DNA from 3 places in the Promicromonospora sp. NPDC050262 genome. Region 2 is predicted to be linked to each of the others. Evidence: riboswitches for the same ligand, from Rfam matches in the RefSeq annotation. Region 2 holds a riboswitch; each other region holds the start of a gene.
The links. Region 2 has a riboswitch for cyclic di-AMP ahead of AB0I29_RS14505 (C40 family peptidase). Riboswitches for the same ligand answer to the same signal wherever they lie in the genome.
Positions count from the first base shown of each region.

Region 1: another riboswitch for cyclic di-AMP. It lies ahead of AB0I29_RS18040 (C40 family peptidase); the one in region 2 lies ahead of AB0I29_RS14505 (C40 family peptidase).
Region 3: another riboswitch for cyclic di-AMP. It lies ahead of AB0I29_RS12395 (NlpC/P60 family protein); the one in region 2 lies ahead of AB0I29_RS14505 (C40 family peptidase).

Region 1 covers NZ_JBFAKX010000011.1:224,162-227,395, reverse strand. Annotated here, with positions in the region: gene AB0I29_RS18045 (hypothetical protein) at 1-872, shown strand, start outside; gene AB0I29_RS18040 (C40 family peptidase) at 1,022-1,756, opposite strand; cyclic di-AMP (ydaO/yuaA leader) riboswitch at 1,758-1,953, opposite strand; gene AB0I29_RS18035 (hypothetical protein) at 2,116-3,009, shown strand; gene AB0I29_RS18030 (S8 family serine peptidase) at 3,149-3,234, shown strand, end outside.
Region 2 covers NZ_JBFAKX010000008.1:171,264-174,497, reverse strand. Annotated here, with positions in the region: gene AB0I29_RS14510 (NAD(P)-dependent oxidoreductase) at 1-925, opposite strand, end outside; gene AB0I29_RS14505 (C40 family peptidase) at 1,034-1,918, opposite strand; cyclic di-AMP (ydaO/yuaA leader) riboswitch at 1,919-2,098, opposite strand; gene AB0I29_RS14500 (FAD-dependent oxidoreductase) at 2,227-3,234, shown strand, end outside.
Region 3 covers NZ_JBFAKX010000006.1:290,800-294,033, forward strand. Annotated here, with positions in the region: gene serC (phosphoserine transaminase) at 1-83, opposite strand, end outside; gene AB0I29_RS12390 (metal-dependent transcriptional regulator) at 166-882, shown strand; cyclic di-AMP (ydaO/yuaA leader) riboswitch at 1,023-1,215, shown strand; gene AB0I29_RS12395 (NlpC/P60 family protein) at 1,368-2,012, shown strand; gene AB0I29_RS12400 (universal stress protein) at 2,176-3,156, shown strand.

The sequences.
Region 1 (3,234 bases), on a different contig from region 2:
CATGTTCGGGCGCGCCCACGCCGTCGTCGACCCTGGGGCCCGTGCCCGACGACATCGCCGACCACCTCAGCGTCCAGGTGGACCAAGGGCGCTCGCAGTACGCCGCCCGCGAGATCGTCCTCGCGGTCACCAACGACTCGGACGAGACGATGACGTTGGTGTCGGGGGCCCTGGACGCGGACGGCTTCGGGCCCACCCACCCCACCAAGGAGAACCGCACCCCGGCGCTGCGGCCCGGCACCACGCGGGACGTCTACGTCGAGCTGGGCGAGGCGGAGTGCGCCGGCTTCCCGGCGGGGCCGGAGGAGCCGGTGCCGGACGCCGCGCCGTCGGCGACGATCACGCTGGCCCTGGGCGAGTTCGACGAGCTCGGGCCGGCCAGCGACGTCGTCGTCGAGGAGGTGGGCGATCCCGGCGGGCATCTCGCGCGGAACCACGCGGTGGACTGTGCCACGGCCGCGGTAGCCGCGGGCGCGAGCCTCGCCGTCGACGCGGACATCCCCGTCGAGACGCGCGACGGCGAGCTGACCGCCCTGGTCACGCTGCGGATCGATCCGGTGGACGGCGGGCCCGAGGTCACGATCGGCCGGATCGCCGGGACCACGATCACGAACAACCCTGACCCGGACGGCGAAGTGACCGGCTGGACCGGCTCCGCGCTCGACGGGCAGCGTTCCGGCAGCGTCACCCTGCCCGTGGTGCCCGCCCGCTGCGACGCCCACGCCGTGGGCGAGGACAAGCGCGGCACGTTCCTGCCCGTGTCGGCGAGCGTCGACGGGGTGGCGCAGCACGTGATCTACGTGCCCATGCCGGACTCGGCGCGCGCCGACCTGTTCGCCTTCATCGCGGACAGCTGCGACTGGCCGGAGTAGCCCCCCCCGGGGCCGGGTGCGCGAGAGGCGCCGCGTCCGCTGCCGGATACCCGGCGCGGAGGCGGCGCCTCGCGAGACTCTGGTGTTGCGGCTGTCCAGGCCAGCGGCTCAGGCTCTGCCTCTTTGTCGTCTGAGCCTGCGGCTCCGGCTCAGACGACCCGGATGAAGGTCGGGCTGTTCTGCCACATCTCGGTGTAGCGGACCGGCATGCCGGCGGCCCAGGCCTCGATGATCATGCCGTTGCCGGCGTAGAGGGCCACGTGGCCGGGCGTCCAGACGATGTCGCCCGGCTCGGGGTACGTGACCTGGTAACCGGAGCTGAGCATCGCGCTCGAGGAGTGCGGCAGGGAGACGCCGAGCTGCGCGTACACGTACTGGATCAGGCCCGAGCAGTCCATGCCCTCCGACGGCGAGTTACCGCCCAGCACGTAGGTGATGCCCAGGTAGTTGAAGGCGATGTTGACGGCCTGCTGGCCGACCGGCACGGGGTCCGGCGCGTCGACCGAGACGACGGCGGGGCCCTCGCCCTTCTCGCCGTCGGCGCCCGTGGAGGTGCCCAGGGCTTCCATCTCGATCGGCATCTTCGCGTCGGCCGGGACGGTCACGGTGGGGGCGGCGGCGACGGACTGCTTGGCCACCGCGGTGAGTGAGTTGAGGTCGACCGAGTTGAGCTTCGCGGTCTTGACGTCGGTCTTCAGGTCCATCGCCGGGGCCGCGTGGGCCGTCGTCGCGATGGTGGAGATCAGGACGCCACCGGCGGCTGCGGCGATCGCGCCGCGGCGGGCAACTGTGCCGGCGTTCTCGGTGGCGGTACGGGCGAGGATGGTCAGCGGTGTCTGGGCCGGGCGGCTGTCACGATGCCGTCCGCGGAGGGAGTTCGTCACCTAATGTCTCCTGTACCGCCTGCGAGGTCAGCTGTCGGGTTCGGGTAGGAGTACAACCCGGCCGCACGGCTACTGGGGGGTTTCCGTCCGGCTTCACCCCGAGGACGACGATCCTGCTGTCGCCCGGGAATGGGTCCCCCGCTCCTGTCTTGAACGTCTGGTCACGAACCGGTGACAGGACTCGGCGTCCGGCTCGCGACTCCACCGTGCGGTGGAGCAGAAGTCAAAGTACACACGTTCACGGAAAAAGTCACGATCGGGTTACGCATTACGGTCTGACCCAACGAAGGCGCAGATTTGCGCCGTTCCGGGCTTCAGGGGTTATGACCGACATCACACATCCGCTACCGTTCGGCGGCATGGGCGAATCGCACTCCCGTATCTCCGCCTGGTGGGTGTTTCCCATCAGTGCGATCGTCTGGTGGATCTGCGGATTCCTGCCCTGGCTCGCGCAGCTGTCGTACCAGGTCACCGGCATCGCGGACGCTTCTGACGCCGCCCAGGCGGGCATCCTGCCGCTGCCCTTCACGGCCGACGGTGCGGTGGTCGGCCTCGTCGTCATGGCGCTGCTCGGTGGCGTGCTCGCCGGGACCACCGCCCGCCTTGCCGCCTCGGCCGGGGCGGGCGCCGCCGCCGCGATCGGCGGCACCCTGCTCGCGATGGCCGGAGCAGGTGGCGCCTCCTGGTGGCTCGCGGCCCGCGAGACGGTCCCGGGTGACGCCATGCCGCTCGGCATGCTCGTGGTGACCTGCGCCGCCGGGATCGTCGGCCTCGCGGCCGGGCTCCTGGCGGGCCTCGGGCCGGCCGCTCTGCGCGGTGTCGCCCTCGCCCTGCCGGTGGTGCTCCTCGACGGCTGGTTCTGGGGCTTCGTGCCCGGCAACGCGGTGTCCCCGACGGGCACGTGGTGGGTGCTCGCCCTGGCGCTCGGTATCGCGTTCGGCCTCACCGTGGACAGCAAGCCGATGGAGCTGCTCGGCTGGCTGCCCGCCGCCGGCGCCGTGTGGGTGCTGCAGGCGGCCGGACCCGCCCTGCTGGCGGTGCAGGAGAACATCTGGCCGGGCTCGGCGCTCACCGAGGACCCGATGTCCGCCGTGGCCCTCGCCGCGGGCAAGATCGCCTCCGCCGCGATCGTTCCCGACGGGCACCAGCTCGGGGCCTGGGTGGTCGCCCTGCTGCTCGGTGCGGCCATCGCCGCGCTCCGGCTGTCCAGGGAAGCCGATGACGAGAGCGAGCTCTCCGAGGCCTGGGCCTGACATCCCGCGCCCTTACTGATTGCGATTGTGTAAATTTCACCCCCAACCGGGCGTGAGGCCTGTTCGGCGTCGACTCGGTCGTCCTAGGTTTGCCCCAGTTCAGGGGTAATCAGCCCCTGTGCGAATAATGGGGGCATATATGAACAGGAAGTCACTTGTCGGCGCCGCCACCTCCGCGGCGCTCGTCGTGGCGACGCTGGTCGCGGTCGCGCCGGGCGCGCAGGC
Region 2 (3,234 bases):
GCTCGGCCAGGAAGCGGGCCGCGCCGCGGGGCCGTCCGCCCGCGACGTGCGGCGTGAGGATCAGGTTCGGCACGTCCCACAGCGGCGAGTCGGCGGGCAGCGGCTCGGTCTCCATGACGTCGAGCGCCGCGCCGGCCAGCCGCCCGGAGCGCAGGGCGTCCTCCAGCGCGGCCTCGTCCACGGTCGCGCCGCGGCCGACGTTCACGAACCGCGCGGACGGCGGCAGCAGGCCGAGCAGCCGGGCGTCGAGGATGTGCCGCGTCGCAGGCACGGCGGGCAGGAGCGAGACGAGCAGATCGGTCTCGGCCAGCAGCGCGTCGAGGCCGCCGGCGTCGACCACCCGGTAGCCGGAGCGCTCGCCCGCCCGCGAGGCGACGCCCGTGACCTGCGCGCCGAGCGCGGTCAGCAGGGGTGCCAGGCGTAGCGCGATGGACCCGAAGCCCCAGATCGTCACGCGCGCGCCGTCGAGCGAGTACTCGCGGCCGGTGACGCCGTCGGCCTGGGCGAACGCGATCTCCTTGGCCCAGCGGTGCTCCCGCTGCGCGGCCAGTGACACGTCGATCCGGCGGACCGACGCGAGGATCAGGGCCAGCGCGTGCTCGGTGACGGTGTCGTCGTGCAGGGACTGCCCGGAGGAGATGACCACGTCGGGTGCGAACCCGGAGCGCAGCGCGACGTCCGGTCCCGCGGAGAGGGTCTGCACCCAGCGCAGGCCGGTCAGCCGCTCGGCGGCGTCGGCCACGATCTTGGGCGGGCTGGACCAGGTGACGAGCAGCTCGGCGTCGGTGTGCTCGGCGGGGATCGGCTCGTTCATCGCGTAGGTGGCGACGGTGTCGGTGCCGCCGGGCGCGAAGGAGGCGCCGCCGTCGGGCAGCAGGGACGGGAAGTCGAGGTCGAAGGGCACGTCCGGTACGAGGATCTTCACGCCGGGGACGTTACCCGACCGGGACACGAAGCAGAGCGCCCGTCCGGCCTGCCGAGGATCCTCCTCGGACGGCCGGGACGGGCGCCCCGAAGTGCGACGCGGGAGGCGTCAGCCCGTCACCCGGATGAAGACCGGGTTGGTCTGCCACATCTCCGTGTAGTGCACGGGGACGCCCTCCTGCTGGGCCTCGACGACCATGCCGTCGCCCGCGTAGAGCGAGACGTGGCCGGACGTCCAGACGATGTCGCCCGGCTGGGCCTCCGCGGCGGAGACCTGGTAGCCGACGGTCGACATCGAGGCCGAGCTGTGCGGGAGGCTGACCCCGAGCTGGGCGTAGACGTACTGGATGAGCCCGGAGCAGTCGAAGCCGCTGGGGGAGGCTCCGCCCCACACGTAGGGCACGCCCACGTACTCGAGGGCGAGGTTGACGGCCTGCTGCCCCAGGTCCGCGGAGGACTCGGCGGCTGCCGCCACGGCGGCCTCGGCCTCGGCGGCCGCTGCCGCGGCAGCCTCGGCGGCGGCCTTCGCCTCCGCCTCGGCCTTCGCCTTGGCTTCCGCCTCTGCCTTGGCGCGAGCCTCGGCCTCGGCCTTCGCCTTGGCCTCGGCGATGCCGGCCTCGGTCTCGGCGTACGGGGTCACGGTGACGTGGCCCTGCTCGGCCTGGAAGTCGGCGTCGTGGGCGACCTGGACCTTGGTCACGAGGTTCTCGGCGAGACCCGCACGGGTCTTGGTGTCGAACGTCTTGTTGGCGAGCGTGGTCTGGGTGTGGGACTCGGCAGGCGCGGTGTGGGCGGTCTGGGTGAAGACCGACGCGAGCATGCCGGACGTGACGACCGCGATGGCGCCGGTACGGGCGGCATTCTCGGCTGCTGTCTGGGTCAGGGCGGTGAAGGGGGTGAGAGCGGGGCCCTCGGCGCGGTGCCGCCCCCGGTTGCTGGGTCGGTTTGCCTGGTCGTCCGCCCAGTCGTGGGTGCGGTCGGTGAGTACGGTCACCAGTGATCTCCTCGGACGCCTACGAGGTGAGCTGTCGGGTTCGGATGGGGAGAGCGATCACCCGGCCTCACAAGGAGGCTTCACCCCGAGGACACTCGCGTGCCCGGCTTACCTGGTTCCCCCGCCCCTGTCACGTTCTGGCTGCTCAGGACCGGTGACAGGATTCGGCGTCCGGGCCTGGACCTCCCCGTTTCTGGAGCGGCGAGATCGACCGTACTCGTCCGTTGCGGAAATGTCACGATTAGGTCACATACCGTCTCGTGATGGAACGTTCCTGGCAATGAGTGCCGCGTGTCACCATGGCGTGCATGCCCGATTCCCTGCTCGACCCCCTGCGCGCCCGGTATGACGTCGTCGTCGTGGGTGGCGGTCACAACGGCCTCACCGCGGCGGCCTACGCGGCCCGCGGCGGACGCTCGGTCCTCGTCCTGGAGCGTGCCGACCACGTGGGCGGCGCCGCCGTCTCGGCCCGGCCGTTCGCGGGCGTCGACGCCCGTCTGTCGCGCTACTCCTACCTCGTCTCGCTCCTGCCGCACCGGATCGTCGACGAGCTCGGCCTGCCGGTCCGCCTCGTGCGGCGCCGCTGGTCGTCGTACACGCCCGTGGCCGACGGCGGCCTGCTGGTCGACACGCAGGACGACGCCGCCACGCGCGCCTCGTTCCGGCGCCTCACCGGATCCGACGCCGACTTCGAGGCCTGGGGCCGGTTCTACCGGATGACCGCCGAGGTGGCCCGCCGCCTCGCGCCGACGCTCACCGAACCCCTGCTCCCGCGATCCGCGGTGCGGCACCTCGTGGCCGACGGCGTGGGCGACGATGCCTGGCGCGCGCTCTTCGAGGAGCCGCTCGGTGAGGTGCTGCGCCGTACCTTCGCCGACGACGTCGTGCGGGGCGTCGCCGCGACCGACGGCCTGATCGGCACGTTCGCCGACGTCGACGAGCCGTCCCTGCGGCAGAACCGCTGCTTCCTCTACCACGTGATCGGCAACGGGACCGGCGACTGGGACGTGCCGGTGGGCGGCATGGGCGCCGTCTCCGGCGCCCTGCGCGACGCCGCGGTCGCGGCCGGCGCCACGATCGTCACCTCGGCGACCGTCACCGCCGTCGACCCCGGGGCCGTGGGCGCCGAGGTGGCCTGGACCGACGCCGACGGGCGCACCCGGGGCGTGACCGCCGGGCACGTGCTCGCGGGGTGCGCGCCGGCGGAGCTGGAGCGGCTGCTCGCCGTGGCCGGGCGGGGTGCGGCCTCCGGTTCGGCCACCGCGGAACCGGCCGGGGCTGCCGGGCCGGGGCCCGAGGGTGCCCAGCTCAAGGTG
Region 3 (3,234 bases), on a different contig from region 2:
ACCTGTCCCGGGCGCACCTTGGAGGGGCCTGAGCCGAAACGGCCGTCAGTGGGCAACAGGTGTGTCGGGATTGTCAGTGGCACAGAACTAGACTAGAACCTGGGCCGACGCCCGGGGCGCCGAGCCCAGGGCGACTGGACGGCTGCGCGCATGACGGGAGCTGACGTGACGGATCTGATCGACACCACCGAGATGTACCTCAAGACGATCTACGAGCTCGACGAGGAGGGCATCACCCCCCTGCGCGCGCGCATCGCGGAGCGCCTGGGGCACTCCGGTCCGACGGTGTCGCAGACGGTCGCGCGTATGGAGCGCGACGGGCTCGTGATCGTGACCGGCGACCGCCACCTGGAGCTCACCGAGCTCGGGCACGACAAGGCGATGCGCGTGATGCGCAAGCACCGCCTCGCGGAGCGCCTGCTGACCGACGTGATCAAGCTCGACTGGGAGCACGTGCACGTCGAGGCATGCCGCTGGGAGCACGTGATGAGCGACCTCGTGGAGAAGCGGCTCGTGGGCCTGCTGGACCACCCGCACCACGACCCCTACGGCAACCCGATCCCCGGCCTGTCCGAGCTGGGCGAGGCCTACACGGACGTGCCGTTCCTGGCCGGCGTGATCTCGCTGCCGTCCGCCTTCGAGGCCGCGGCCAAGAAGGGCGTGAAGGGCGAGCCGCTCGCGGCGTCCCTGACCCGCATCGCGGAGCCCCTGCAGACGGACGTCGAGCTGCTGGCCCGACTGTCCGACGCCGGTCTCGTGCCCGGCTCGCGGATCACGGCGGAGCTCACCGACGGTACGTACACCGTGACGGTCGACGGCGCCGGGACGGCGCTCGAGCTGGGCGAGGACCTGGCGCGACACCTCTTCGTCGCGACCTCCTGAGGGTGTCCCGAACCACCCGCTTTGTCGGAAAGGTGAGGCCACGTTCCCGACACGCCATGACATTCGTTGCCGGAACGTGACATCGGGGGTGACGTCGGGTACGTTCGGATCGCTCCCGCGGAGTTTATTCCGAGGGAGTCTCCGGACGGACGCCGAACTCTGTCACCGGCCGGGGCCCCAAGACGACCGCATGACAGAGGCGGGGGACCCACCATCGGGCGCCAGGGTGCGTCCTCGGGGTGAAGCCGGGTAATCCTTCGGGAGTGCACGGCCGGGTGATTTCTCCCACCCGAACCCGACAGCTGACCTCGAAGGCGTACAAGGAGAGGTACTACGTGACCGCACGTACCACCCGCGCACGCCATCGTGCTGCGCGGCGCCCCGTGACTCCGCTCACCGAGCTTGCTCAGAACGCCGCCGTCGGTCGTCGTACCGCCGTCGTCGCAGCAGCCGGTGGGCTTCTTGTTTCCACCTTTGGTGGCGCGATGGCAGCGCAGGCCGCTCCGATGGAGACCGGCCACGCCAAGATGAACTCGGTGGACCTCAACGCGCTGACGTCCCAGGCTCGCGAGTCCCTGTCGAACGCCCCTGTCGTGACCGTCGCGCCCGACGCCGAGCTGAGCGTCGAGAAGTCCGCCGTCTCGGTGGTCTCCGCCGCCGACAACGAGGACTACCAGGCCGAGCTCGCCGCCCAGGAAGCCGAGGAGGCCGCTGAGGCGGCCGCCGCCGAGGCAGCAGAGGCCGCGGCCACCGCGGTGTCGACCACTTCCTCGTCCGTCGACATCCCGGCGTCGGCGATCGGCAACTCCGTGATCTCCATCGCCAGCCGCTACATCGGCGTCCCGTACGTCTCCGGCGGCTCCAGCCCGAGTGGTTTCGACTGCTCGGGCTTTACCTCGTACGTCTTCGCGCAGCTCGGCATCTCGCTGCCGCACTCGTCGTCGGCGCAGGCCGGCTACGGCACCCAGGTGCCGGCGTCGCAGGCCCAGCCGGGCGACCTGATGTGGACCCCCGGTCACGTCTCGATCTACGCCGGTGGCAACACCATGATCGACGCGTCCAAGCCGGGCACCGTGGTCGACTTCCGCACCATCTGGCAGTCGAACCCCACGTTCATCCGCCTGGGCTGATCGCAGCCACGCAGTACCGCAGCAGAGCGCCTGTCCGGGGAGATCCGGGCGGGCGCTCTGCTTTGCCATCTTTCTGCCGTCTTTTTGCCTCCGGATACCCGTGGACCGCGCCCCGCCGGTAGCGTTGGAGGGCAAAGATGCACTGCTGAGGAAAGGACTGGCGATGACACGATCCGAGGTCGTACTGGTCGGGGTGGACGGATCGGCCGCGAGTCTGCACGCGCTGGACTGGGCTACCGCCTACGCGCACCGCGTGGGCTGGGCGCTGCACATCGTGTGCAGCTACTCACTGCCGTCGTTCACCGCCGCGTCGCTCGACGGCGGATACGCCGCCCTGGACGACACCACGATCCAGGAGGGCGCGAAGGCGGTCCTGGTCGAGGCGGAGAACCGCGTGGCCGACGCGGGGGTCCGCGCCACCACGGAGGTCGCGACCGGTGACGCCGCGGGCGTGCTCGTGGAGCTGTCCGCCGACTACGGGCTCGCCGTGGTCGGGACCCGGGGCCGGGGCGGGTTCACGGAGCGGTTGCTGGGCACGGTGTCGTCCGCGCTCCCCGCGCACGCGAAGTGCCCGGTGGTGGTGGTGCCGCTGCGCGCCGAGACCAACCGCGGCGTCTCCTGGACGCCGCCGGACCTCGCGGCGGACGAGCCGGCCGGTGCGCCGGCCGCCCTGGACGCCGAGGCGGGCGGGGTCGCCGAGATCCGGGAGGTGCGCCGCATCGTCGTCGGCGTGGACGGGTCGCCGCAGGCCGAGCGGGCGCTGCAGCACGCGATCGTGCAGGCCAACGCGTGGGGTGCGGAGCTGACCGCCGTCACGGGCGTGCCCGTGGGCAACGCCGGGATGCTGGCGTGGCTGCCGTCCTCGATCGACCGGGAGCAGGTGCTGGCCGACATCGGGGCCGGCATGGACGTGCTGATCGACCGGTACGAGGCGCAGAACCCCGGGCTGCGGATCCGGCGGATCGTGCTCGACGGCACGGGCGCCGAGCTACTGACGGAGTTCTCGACGGCGTCGGACCTCGTGGTCGTCGGCTCGCGCGGCCGCGGCGGCTTCCGCGGGCTGCTGCTGGGCTCGACGAGCCAGGCCGTGCTGCACCACGCGGCGTGCCCGGTGCTCGTGGTGAACAAGCACTGCCCGGACTGACCCGCGCGGTGTCCCGGAACGTGTCAGACCCTCAGGTCACCGGGGTGACCTGAGGGTCTGACACGTTGGCGGGCCGGT